4 regions of the Paenibacillus kandeliae genome follow, and region 3 is predicted to be linked to each of the others. Evidence: a T-box and tRNA genes for the amino acid it is inferred to sense, from the RefSeq annotation. Region 3 holds a T-box; the other regions hold tRNA genes.
What was found. A T-box is a leader RNA that pairs with one kind of tRNA and senses whether it is charged. The one in region 3 lies ahead of argS (arginine--tRNA ligase), so its partner is inferred to be a tRNA-Arg.
Positions count from the first base shown of each region.

Region 1: it encodes a tRNA-Arg, which carries the amino acid that the T-box ahead of argS (arginine--tRNA ligase) is inferred to sense. The anticodon was not compared.
Region 2: it encodes a tRNA-Arg, which carries the amino acid that the T-box ahead of argS (arginine--tRNA ligase) is inferred to sense. The anticodon was not compared.
Region 4: it encodes a tRNA-Arg, which carries the amino acid that the T-box ahead of argS (arginine--tRNA ligase) is inferred to sense. The anticodon was not compared.

Region 1 covers NZ_JBFDUZ010000002.1:40,608-43,799, reverse strand. Annotated here, with positions in the region: gene gap (type I glyceraldehyde-3-phosphate dehydrogenase) at 1-425, opposite strand, end outside; gene ABXR35_RS14025 (sugar-binding transcriptional regulator) at 626-1,654, opposite strand; tRNA gene ABXR35_RS14020 (tRNA-Arg) at 1,900-1,974, shown strand; gene clpP (ATP-dependent Clp endopeptidase proteolytic subunit ClpP) at 2,357-2,953, shown strand; gene ABXR35_RS14010 (glycoside hydrolase family 35 protein) at 3,122-3,192, opposite strand, start outside.
Region 2 covers NZ_JBFDUZ010000003.1:42,263-45,454, reverse strand. Annotated here, with positions in the region: gene ABXR35_RS16465 (Gfo/Idh/MocA family protein) at 1-67, shown strand, start outside; gene ABXR35_RS16460 (DNA-3-methyladenine glycosylase family protein) at 165-1,271, shown strand; tRNA gene ABXR35_RS16455 (tRNA-Arg) at 1,339-1,412, opposite strand; gene ABXR35_RS16450 (hypothetical protein) at 1,802-2,653, shown strand; gene tig (trigger factor) at 2,821-3,192, shown strand, end outside.
Region 3 covers NZ_JBFDUZ010000001.1:1,275,731-1,278,922, reverse strand. Annotated here, with positions in the region: gene argS (arginine--tRNA ligase) at 1-1,520, opposite strand, end outside; T-box leader at 1,634-1,896, opposite strand; gene ABXR35_RS05660 (four-helix bundle copper-binding protein) at 2,231-2,578, opposite strand; gene ABXR35_RS05655 (CobW family GTP-binding protein) at 2,714-3,192, opposite strand, start outside.
Region 4 covers NZ_JBFDUZ010000003.1:48,488-51,679, reverse strand. Annotated here, with positions in the region: gene ABXR35_RS16495 (flagellar assembly protein A) at 1-1,662, opposite strand, end outside; tRNA gene ABXR35_RS16490 (tRNA-Arg) at 2,069-2,142, shown strand; gene ABXR35_RS16485 (hypothetical protein) at 2,290-2,544, opposite strand; gene psiE (phosphate-starvation-inducible protein PsiE) at 2,777-3,190, shown strand.

The DNA of each region.
Region 1 (3,192 bases), on a different contig from region 3:
TCAGTACCATCCAGAATTTCGTGGTTTACGTTGTAAACGATTGTTTTCATGTCGCCAGTTGCTGGAGCGGAGATAACAACACGTTTAGCGCCAGCTTTCAGGTGAAGCTCAGCACTTTCTTTGGTTGTGAAGAAACCAGTACATTCCAGAACGATGTCTACGCCCAGGTCGCCCCATGGCAGTTCTTCAGGGTTACGGTTAGCCAGAACTTTAACTTCTTTACCGTTTACTTTGAAGAAACCATCGTGTACTTCAACATCACCGTTGAATTTACCTTGAGTAGTATCATATTTCAAAAGATGTGCCAGCATTTTAGCATCTGTCAAATCGTTGATTGCTACAACTTCGATACCTGCTACGTCTTGAATACGACGGAATGCCAGACGTCCGATACGTCCAAAACCGTTAATACCAACTTTAACCATGAGTGAATTCCTCCCAGAAATAAGTTTGATGAAATTTATGCAATCAAGACAAGATTCGCTTGAATCTGTCGAGACAGTGATAATGATAGAATAGGATTGCGTTTGACCCTGCAAACGCCTAGTGCGTTGTACGTATAATCGGGAAATGTTTCCCTGCTGCTGCCGGATAAAGGTACTGTGTTCTTACTCTATAGAAGAAACTACAGTTCCTTGACGATCTCCCTAGCAGCAGCTTCGTCGATGACCAGAATATCTTCCTGACCAAATTTGAGCACGGAATGAATGGACTGTGCCTTGCTCTTACCACCAGCGATGCCAATCACTACCTCTGCATTGGCGATATCCTCCAGCTGCAACCCAAGGGTCAGCATATGGTGGACCGTTTCGCCTTGCTCGTTAAAATAGTGACCGAACGATTCGGCGACGGCACCCGCTTTGCGGATTTCCTGTACAAGCTGCGGGTCCAAGCGGCGACGGCGTACCATTTCCATGGCATCACCGATACCGTGAATGATAATGCGTGCGCGCCGGATAAACTCGACGATCTCACGTACATTTTCATCCTCGTACAGCAGCTCGTAGGCATCTCTGCGCAGCAGATCAGGCACATGCAGCAGCCGGTACTGCGCGCCAACCCGCTTCGCCATCGTCGATACGATGGAGTTCGCTTGGTATTCCATGTTTTCGCCAAGTCCGCCTCTTGCCGGAACGAACCAGGCATTTTTGAGCGGAGCCGGCAGTGTCGGACTGAGTTGCTCAGCAACTTCAGCCAATGTAAAACCGCCGGTGACCGCTACGATATCATCTTCGCGCATCACACTGAGCAGCGCCCTTGCGCCTGCCCGTCCAAGATGTTGCTTGGTACTTGCAGATGTGTCGCAATCGCCGGGCACAATGACCACCTGCTGCAACCCGTAGGCATCGCGGATGCGTTCCTCCAGTGCAGACAGTCCCAGCAATTCTTCCATAATAGGTTCCAGCTCGTCAAGCAGTTGTCTGCCCGCTTCGCTGACTTTCATTCCGGTGCTCTCGATCTCCAGCAGTCCCTGGGACTTGAGCAAATCGGTTTCGGCGCGCAAGACGCGCTCCGTCATGCCCAGAGACGATGCAAGTGCTCTTCGTCCGACCAATCCCGTCAGCATGACCTGATGTAAAATGGCATATCGCTTTTTGAGTACGTCGGTGAGATCGGGCAGAAGCTGCTTCTGTATTTCAAGTAATTTTCGCATGCTTTCCACTCCTGCAACTTATCTCGCTCAGTGTAATCTGGTTCATTTCAACCAGGCTGGGTATATGGACTCAAAACGTCCCGGCATAACTTTTTAAGTCCCACTACTATATTAACCAATTTCCGGCTTAGAATCAAGTCTAGACGATAACTATTTATGGCAGGTTTACGTTACACTTTTCACAGGGTCATTGCTTGCTTTTTAAACTTATCTATTCTATAATCAGTCTTGCTGTTGTTTCATATGCGCCCGTGGTCCAATGGATATGACGTAGGCCTCCGAAGCCTGAGATCCAAGTTCGATTCTTGGCGGGCGCGCCATTGCTTTCTACTTTATACATATTGCATTCCCTCTACTGTTATATCAGACAATTGTTAAGCCTGTATTATTATATAGAAGATATTCACGTAACCAGCAGATGCTGGTTATTTTTGTATGATCTGCCGGTAAAGCAGCACTACTATGCGGCTAATGATACTGGTTCCATGGAAAAAGGAGCACATTGCAACGCTGCCCTTTTCTTCATTAACCCATTTTCAGGTAAATTAGGCATTTTTGCAGAGGATAGTTTGACTTTCTTTGACTTTTAGTTTGAACTACCCTATAATGTGGTAAGAACAATTGATTATTTATATTGTTTGGACTATGATTCCACTATATTCATAACATTTACGATGATCGTAATTTTAAGGAGGGTTTCTAGTGAGTTATATCCCAATGGTCGTTGAACAGAGCAGCCGCGGTGAACGCGCCTATGATATCTATTCCCGTTTGTTGAAAGATCGTATCATTTTCCTCGGTTCCGAAGTCAATGATATGGTGGCAAACGCGATTATTGCACAAATGCTGTTCCTGGAAGCCGAAGACCCAGAAAAAGATATTCATCTGTACATTAACAGCCCAGGCGGTTCCATTACGGCGGGCATGGCTATTTATGATACAATGCAATTCATCAAAGCGGACGTGTCCACAATCTGTGTCGGCATGGCTGCAAGTATGGGCGCATTCCTGCTGAATGCAGGCGCTAAAGGCAAACGCTTCGCGCTGCCAAACAGTGAAGTAATGATTCACCAACCACTCGGTGGTGCGCAAGGTCAAGCAACGGACATCGAAATCCGTGCTCGCCGCATTCTGAAAATGCGCGATAAGCTGAACAAAATCTTGGCAGATCGTACTGGTCAACCGCTGGAACGTATCGAACGCGATACAGACCGTGACTACTTCATGAGTGCTGCTGATGCTGCTGAATACGGCCTGATTGATAAGGTAATCGAAAAAACACCTCCACAAGGCGTGTAATACGCTGGCTGGAATATAAAAAGCTGCAATGGCATGATGCCGTTGCAGCTTTTTTGCATGTCGTTTTGTATATCGTATAGTGTAATAGCAGCTAATCTTCATTGGCTATATCATTCATGACTCTCTATATTCTAACCTGCATAGGAATCATCACATTCATACATTACATTAGCCCAGAAGCGGCTCGTCGGTGAGCAGCACACGATGACGATGCGAACCGTGCAGCTCTAATATGATCA
Region 2 (3,192 bases), on a different contig from region 3:
CAACCAAGCCATTCGTACTGGGCTTCCAGTTAAAGTGGATACGCTGGTTCACTTTTATCAAAAATAATGCAGTCGTCCGACTGGGCATAAAATCGGGTATATAACAACTATCTATGTATAATCTACTATCTTAGCAACCCGACAGGACACAGGAGGATACCAACATGCCCGGTCAACATCATCAACAATCATCTTCTGATCAAGAGCGTCACCTACTATCCACTGAGCAGCAAGTACAATCCAATATGCAGCCGCCCTCCGGCATCGAACCGAAGCAAGTAGAACAAGCGGGCAATCAAGCTCCGCCATATTATGCCGGTCTATCTCTTTCCGAAATTGAGCAATTCCAGGAGAATGGACAATGGGAGGATCATGGCGATCATCTGATCTTGCCAGTACCAGCAGAATTTAACTTCCGTATGAATATTGAATTTTTGCGCAGCTCCCCTAATGAGTGTTTGTTCACCGTTGGCGACCATGATGTGTATAAAGCGCTGGCGGTCGGCGAATCGCGTCCATTGCTGCGTATATATGAAGAGAAGCAGGGTGAAATGATTGTTCAATTCCTTGGCGATACCGCGCCAAGCGGCGAAATAGAACGCGCCGCTGTTGCCGCGTACGTGAGCGATTGGTTTGATCTAGGCATCGATCTACTTCCCTTTTATAAGCTGGCAAGTAGCGATGTACTGCTCGGTCATGCGGTGGAATCATTCTATGGATTGCGCAATATGGGCATTCCCGATCTGTTTGAAACGTTATGCTGGGGCATACTCGGTCAGCAGATCAATATTGGTTATGCGCATACATTAAAGTGCCGATTGACGGAAGCATTTGGCGAAAGTGTTGAATATGAAGGGGAAATCTATCGTATCTTCCCAACCGCCGAACGCATTGCTGTGCTGGAGATGGACGATCTAGAACTGATGCACATGACTGTGAAAAAGTGCGAATATATTCTGCACGCTGCCCGACTCGTTGCCAGCGGCGAGCTAAGCAAAGAGAAGCTGCTAGCTGCTGGAGGGTATCGAGAAGCGGAGAAAATGCTGACTCGTATCCGCGGGATCGGCCCTTGGACAGCGAACTATGTATTGATGCGTTGTCTACGTATTCCTTCAGCATTTCCAATTGATGACGTAGGGCTACACAATGTCATTCGTCATTTGACCGGCTCTGCTGCCAAGCCGACACGTGAGGAATTATTGAAACTATCCGCAGGCTGGAGCAATTGGGAATCTTATGCCACCTTTTATCTGTGGCGTGTATTATATTGACGTGTGTAAGGAATGAAATTAATAAAAAAAAGCATCTCCATATAAACGGAGATGCTTTTCTCTGTGACGTCCCAGAAGGGATTCGAACCCCTGACCGACGGCTTAGAAGGCCGTTGCTCTATCCTGCTGAGCTACTGGGACAAATATAAAATTAACGTTTCAAGCGCAACAAAAATATATTAACATGTTGCACGGAAGAAAGCAAGCTAATTTTATCCAAATACAGCGATGCGTGATCTTGTCATCCGCTCTTGTATGCGAAAAATCAATGATTGATGCAGCCGTTTCGTTGTACGACAGCGTGTTAATAGTGGATAAGGAGTTAGTCGTGACAATCGATAGGCACGCAGCATTTTAACACGGCTGTCAGCTGTGTTAAGCTATGCTATAATCATGAGGTTGTGCATAAAGAAGCAAGAAGTGCAGGAGGTGTCGTTATCGCTGATTCAAAGCATTCACATACAGAACACAATCGCAATGTCGTGCTTTTTCCAAAGACGCTTGATTATTATCAAGTCGAGTTAACGAAGATGTTGGAAACGGAACGTTATCGGGAAGCGATGGAGCTACTTCAATTCCTGTTGCAATGTCAGGGGCAGGAAGAACGTCAATTGGAGGAATGGGAGTCATTGCTTGGCTGGCTCCGTACGACGTTCCCCGAAGCGGCAGATCATTATCAGGAACCAGTGCCACAAGCCGATTCGGATACAGAAGAATCGGTCGCTAATGAACAATTGATGCGAGACAAGGTTCGACTCAAACAAGCAGAAGATCGTCAATATGAGGAGAAGCTGCTCAAAACTGCTATGGAGCGCCCTATATCCGAGCGTACGCTGCTGGCATTAGAGCAATTATCCTATTTGGAGCAGCCAGAGATCGATGAACGGATGGTAAACTGGTTGCAGCAGGATACACATTTGCATCCACTCATCCAATTCCGTGTACTGCAAACGCTGCGTCGCCGTGGACATCGAGGCATTGTACATTATATGCACCGCAATGAACGCGTCGATGTGGAAGTAGAAACGGTACCGCTTGATCCGACCGAGTTTCCGCTGTCGTTTATTCAGATTTTGGAACGTGTATCAGACAAGGCGGAGATTAGCGCGCCGAATCTGTTCTACTTTGCTCAGGAACTATGGTCGCAGTTCATCATGAGCATCTTTGGCACACAGGATTACCTGTATATCTCGCGCGGAGATGATGCTGAGATTGATGTATGGGCAGCAGCTCTGCATCAGACCGTTGCCGAAACGCTGGAAGGCTCTAGTGATGAGGAAGAGACGCGCACATTGTATGGCGTGACGGATAGCATCCGTTTCCGATATGAGCAGGCTTACCGCGCGCTACAGCAGTTCGTATCTGGGCAAATGCCCCGCTGAATACGCTAGTGCCGCAGGTATGGAACCGTCCCTTAGAGGGATATAGAAACGAACTTGATAAAACATGAATTGTTGTATATACTATAGTGGTTATTCTGCACGTGAAAATGATATAACTAATAACGAAATCATTCATGTTAAATATTTGTTGGAGGGGAATTCTTGAAATGACAGCAAAATGGGAAAAAACAGAAAAGAACCTTGGTGTTCTTGAAGTAGAAGTCGCTGTAGAGCGTGTAAGTGCAGCGATTGATAAAGCATTTAACAAAGTAGTAAAATCCGTGAACGTACCGGGCTTCCGTAAAGGTAAAGTACCTCGTTCGATCTTCGAAGCTCGTTTTGGCATCGAAAGCCTGTACAACGACGCAATCGATATCCTGCTGCCGGAAGCATACTCCGAAGCAATCGACGAAACTGACATCTTCCCTGTCGATCGTCCTGAAATCGAAATCGAGCAATTTGAAAAAGATAAAACGTTCAAATTCAAAGCAAAAGTAACGGTAAAACCTGAAGTGAAACTGGGCGACTACAAAGGTCTG
Region 3 (3,192 bases):
CGTCCCAAATGGCAAATCAGCTCCCATGCTGCATCACTCCAACTCTCATGTTCCACCGAGGATGACAGGAATGCAGCCGGAACACTCTCTGTCTGTTGCTGCGATTGCGCGCGACGTAGGATACTTTGAATGCGCGCATGCACATATTGAACATATGGTCCTGTTTCCCCTTCAAAGCTAACAGCCGCTTCTGGCGCAAAATCGATCTCATTTTGCCGATAATTTTTTAGATCATTGAAAATCACTGCTCCGATTCCGATCTGACGTGCTACTTGTTCACGCTGCGGCAGCTGCGGATTTTTCTCGTTAATAATATCGTTTGCCCGCTGTACAGCATCATCCAGCACCTGCTCTAGAAAGACCACTTTGCCTTTACGGGTGGACATCTTTTTGCCGTTAATTTTCATCAAGCCGAAAGATACATGGATGCAATCGCTCGCCCACTCGTAGCCCATTTTACCAAGTACCGCGAACACTTGTCGGAAATGCAAGGTCTGCTCACCTCCGACCACATACACTAGACGATCGCCACGCATCACCTGCTTGCGATAGATCGCCGTCGCCAGATCACGCGTCGGATAAATAGTTGTGCCATCCGATTTTAAAATCAGACATGGCGGCATGTCGTATTCATCCAATCGTACGACCTGTGCGCCATCGCTCTCTTCTAGCAGATGAGCATCCTGCAGCTGCTGCACAACAGCAGGCATTTTATCATTGTAAAAGCTCTCGCCCAATACCTCATCAAACTCCACATTCAACCGTTGATACATCAAATCTAGCGATGCCATACTCACTTTGACAAAATAATGCCATAGCTCTAGCGCCTCTGTATCCCCGTGCTCCAAGCGCCGGAACCAGTCACGCGCTTCGTCTTCTAGTTCTGGATGATTCTCTACTTCGTCATGAAATTTGATATATACGCGCAGCGCTTCGCCAATCGGATCAGCTGCCGCTTGTACCGGATCATGCCAGCGCAGATGTGCTGTAATCTGCTTACCAAACTGTGTACCCCAATCACCGATATGATTTACCCGTATTACCTCATATCCTGCGGCGGTGTACAGCCGATGCAGCGCTGCGCCAATCACAGTGGAGCGCAGATGTCCCACCCCAAACGGCTTGGCAATATTAGGTGACGACATATCGAGAATTATACGCTGCCCTTGTCCTATCGTTAGCTGAGTATACTGTGGTTCGGCTAGCGATTGTAGCAATTCCGCTCCAAGATGCTGCCGCTCCCATCTCCAATTCACATACGGTCCTGCGGCATCAATCTGAATGGGAGGAGCATCATGCGAAGACTGAATATGGTCATTGATCTGCTGTGCCAGCTGCATAGCAATTTGCTGCGGTGCACGCCGCCAGCTTTTCGCGAGTGCAAAGCATGGAAAAGCCAGATCGCCCAATTCGGGTGATGGCGGTGTTTCCAGCATGGAGTACAGAGATGACTCCTCCTCTTCTACCAGCGGTAACAGAATCTGTACCGCCTGCTGCTTGAATATGTCTGTTGTTATCATCAGAAAGACCTCCTCGTTATGTTACTGCATAGGTGAATATGTATGGAGCTACTTGTTGCACTTCAATATCCAATGCAAAAAGGCTCTCGTCTCCTACATATGCTGGACGCATACGTAGAGACGAGAGCCATATGATGGTCATTCCCGTGGTGCCACTCTATGTACAGATTTATTGTTTTCATCTGTCACTTGTATACCGATAACGGGGTCAACCGGATTCACCTATGCACATAGCTCGTCAACAGTATATTACGACTATGCTTTCGGAAAATCATCTCCGGGGTGCGCTTCAACAGTTATCGTTTTACCGGCTTCCACCAACCCGGCTCGCTTTTCAAACCAATAAGCTGTCTACTCTCCCAATCATGGATGGATGAATATGATCATTGTGCATAACGATCTTGCATGTACCGTAAATAACAGTTCATGTCATAGATATTAAGCTGTATTATAGCGCGCCCATGTCGGGCTGGCAAGACTACATTTGCTCAAAACCTCAGAATGCCATCAATGAGCAAAACTAAACATAACGTTAAAAAGCCGCCATACCTTCTCTCTTGTAATCATCATTGGACAGACGATAATGTCGAAAAAAGATATAGCGGCTTACTTATATTATATTGATACATCTACAGGTTTGATCGAAGGTTCGCCGTCCACAGCGGGTTCCGCTCGTCATACTTCCGCCGTATGTAGCTTATGACGGATGTTTATGCCATTGCTGTTACGCCTGCCAGCTCGTAGCACATTTCTGCGCATTTGCGGCATGCTTCTACACATTCTTGGCAATGCGTTTGCTCATGGCGCGAGCACTCGTTGATGCACGCTTCGCAAGCTTTGGCACACAGTTCAGCCAATTGTGTAGAGAACGCATTTCCTTGACTCAACGCTTGAATAGTAAAGGAGCAAATCTCCGCACAGTCACGATTGACGCGAATGCAGTCACATAGCTTTTCCAAATCATATTGCTTCAAATTGGATACATACGACAGATTACAAGCATTCATCGCTTCTACACAAGCTTCGATATAAGGGCGGTACTGGTTTGTGGTTGTCATTGTATAATTAACCTCCTAATAGTTCAGATCAATACCCTGCTTGAACATCCAGCTTATCCTGGGCACCTGGTTCAGGCACCGGGTTGTTATTGAACTATTAACCGCCTGTCCCTTATATTGAAACTTTGTAACTAGTTAAGCTTCATGTTCCTGTCGCTCCAATGTCAGCAATAATTCCTGAATATGGCGTTTATCGAAATGTTCTCCAATAAATACCGCCACATCCGGTACCGGCTTTTGTGGAGTGATCTTCATAAAGTCGCTTTGCCGGTACGCGTATTGGAAAAGAAAGCGGCTATTCGTATCATTGAATGTCAGAATTCCTTTGGCACGGTAAACCTCAGTCGGTAGATTGGCAATAAGCGCTTCAAAGGCTTCACTGTTAATCGGCTGTTCAAAGTAATGCGTGTACACCATTACATGCTCATGCGAATGATGCGGCGCATGGGTATGCGTGTGATGATCCTCATGGTGCTGATGATCATGCTTGCGATGCAATTGTTCATTCTGATCGTGGTGAGCGCTATGAACTTGCTCCTCAGCGATCGACGCATTTCCCTCTGCTGCGGTTACATGATGTTCCCCAGCCAGTGCATGACCCGCTTGCTCATACA
Region 4 (3,192 bases), on a different contig from region 3:
GCGGTCTTCCGCATGTAGACGCGAACCACGGCAGATCGACTGCTCTTTCATAAAAGCGATACTGCCTGCGGAATACAATTCGCTCTGCATGACGCCTTCATGCGTAATTACAATATCGCCATTCGACTTGATTTGGCTCGATTGGCAGCGAAATAGCTCAATATTAACCTCAATCTCTTGCATACTGGATACACTGGCATACAGCCGATCCAGCAGCCCTCGAATCAATACGATTTGCTGCTCATCCACCTGCTCCAGAATAGCACCGGAATGAAGAAAATAGTGCAGATAATGCTTGAGCTGCTCCGACTCACGGCTGTCCACGTGCTGAATGCTAGCGAATACTTGCAACAGCTCTTTGCACAACTCTGGAATCGTTTTAAATTTGCGTTCAATCAGTAGCATAATCATCTGGCTATAGCGCACCGTCTGTTGACGCGCCGCCACTTCCTCCGCCAGTGTGTGCGCTGCTAGGTCGAGCTGGCGAATCTCATGACTTAGCTGCTTGGAAGCTGCATACATGCGATTGAACATCACGCCAAAATAACCGGAATAGATGCGCCCGCCAATAATTGTCCCTTCAATAGAGATACTTCCGGTCGCCGTAATGGTCGAATTGTACACATTCCCATGGACATACACATTGCCTAGCGACTCGATGATCATGTGATCGGTCACATTGCCATTCACGATCACATCTCCAGCGAATACGATATTGCCAGTGCGCAGATCCACATCGCCATCCACGATAAAAGCATTGGAAATGTCGATCACATGCTGATTGCCTTTACCCGTCATACGCGGGCGACCCGGACGTAGTGCTACAATCTGTCCGTGGTCATTCATCTCAGCAAATTCGCCAGCAACTACATCTACATCCTGTGCTGGGCGCGGTAGCAGTTCATTGCCAAATACATCGAATCCGGGCAGTCCTTGAATCGGCGCATGTTTGGCGGCAACAATCTCACCTTCATGTACCGATGGAATACGGCGATGACTGCGATAATCGACAATTCCCCCAGCTTCGTGAAAGATCGTTTCAATCTTTTCTGGGAAAAATAATTCCAACCGTGCATCCGTGCCGGGAATAGAAGCTTGCCCGCGTGCGATGACTATAGGCTGATGAGTAGGAGATTCCAATTCGCCAAGAATAGCAGCTTTATCAATATTTTTACGAATGCCGCGATGCTCCAGTGCATTCATTACATGCTTAAATTCTACCGTATCCACGATGCGCGTCTTGTCTGGCATCGCACGCACGATCATTTGGTTCGCTGCTGGTGTATCAATCAGCGTCCATTCAAACCGCTCGCGAGTATGCAGCGTCAAATACGCTTCCATTTGATCCGGTGACACACTGATTTCGAACATCGGTGTGTGTTGTAGCTCCCAATGGACGATATCCTCTTCACTTACATGAGCAGTGCCAGAAATGATATTTTCGTTCACAATCAGCGCAACGGGCAGAACAGCACGAATGGTCGCCAATTTGCCGCCTGCTTTCGGTGAAAACACATGAATCCGATTGTCATTGATTTTGATCCAGCCATTGTTGCTGTCGCCAGCAGGTCCGTCTTCCCGGGTATTCAGGGATACGGAGGTATTGTGATCAGCCGATTGAATCATACGCCCCAGTTCCTCGTTAGAGATGGGCCTGGACATTCTGTATCCCTCCCGTTAGGTGCATCCGAATATTTCCTATATTTTACTGTAGGAAATCTTGAATTTAAATGGTTCAGAAAACCTGTATCTTGTATGCAGTATGTTTATGTGTACGCTTCCAAAATGAGTGCAATGATTGAATGATTAAAGTCTGTATGTAATTTAATTAATAAACACACTGTTATTATAATACACATTTTCCCAATTTAAACTTCATTTTGAACAAAAAGTCCCTTTTTTTGAACATTTTTTTCTTAGTTTAACACGAAAAGCGAAAAGGAAGTGGTACTAAATGCCGATAATAGGACCAAAGAATGATAGATGTCGCATAGAAAGCAGATAATAGTTTGAAAAATACGACAAATCGTTTATACTATTTTTTGTCGTTTTCAATGAACTTTATTGTGTCCCAGTAGCTCAGCAGGATAGAGCAACGGCCTTCTAAGCCGTCGGTCAGGGGTTCGAATCCCTTCTGGGACGTTACATCAGTACATACCATAAGAAAAGGCATCTTTTCTTACGAGACAAAGGATGAACAGACAAAGAATAAAGAAAAAGCATCTCCACTAAGCGGAGATGCTTTTATGTGTTGAATAGAGATTCTTTTCCATATAAACATGTATGTTTTTAAGTGTTGCTGACCAGATAAGTAACATTACACATGTTACCGCTGCCGCCGATCACCTGAATATTGTATGCAGGTGAACTGCTCTGTGCCGAGAATCCGTCTGAATCCGCCTCAAAATTTGCAGGCTTAGCATTGTTAGGAACATGGGTCGGTGAAACGACCCATTCTCCATGAGCCAGCACCGTTTTGTTTTCCAGTACAAGCTCACTGTCGGTTACGTTAATTACGGAAATATGCACTTCGCGTTGCGCCATCGGTAAATCACTCCTATTGATGTATGATGTATGATGTATAGGCGATAGGCAAAGCCTATACACGCAGGTTTTGGGCTCAATTAGTAGCAGTCAGCAGATGATCCTAATAAAAACGAGCTTCCTGTAACAAAATGATGGCATTGCAGCAGGTTTCAGTAAAATGTATACTTTATTCACTGTTATCTTTTCAATCATTCAAACACCATATCTGTAAAAACGGGAGGCATTATAAATGGAACGATGGATGCGTTATGTGTACAAAATTCCCGCTATTTTGCAGGCTGTACTGAATGTAACGCTGGGACTGGTTGCGTTTACCTTGTGTTTTTTCTTATTCAAAGAAGCTTGGCATATTTTCAGCTTTATCTTTCTCGACAACCAAGCATCAACCTCGTATGAATTTACGGCTACACTGTTGGTCTTCTTTCTCTACTTTGAGTTTATTGCGCTCATTATTAAATACTTTAAAAGCGGTTTTCATTTCCCGCTGCGTTATTTCATCTATATTGGGATCACTGCCATCATTCGTCTGATTATTGTGGATTACGATAATGCAATGAATACGATGCTGTGGTCGATTGCCATTCTAGTGCTGCTAGGCGCATTATTTTTATCCAATTCACGCCCGATTCGTCATGATCATTGATT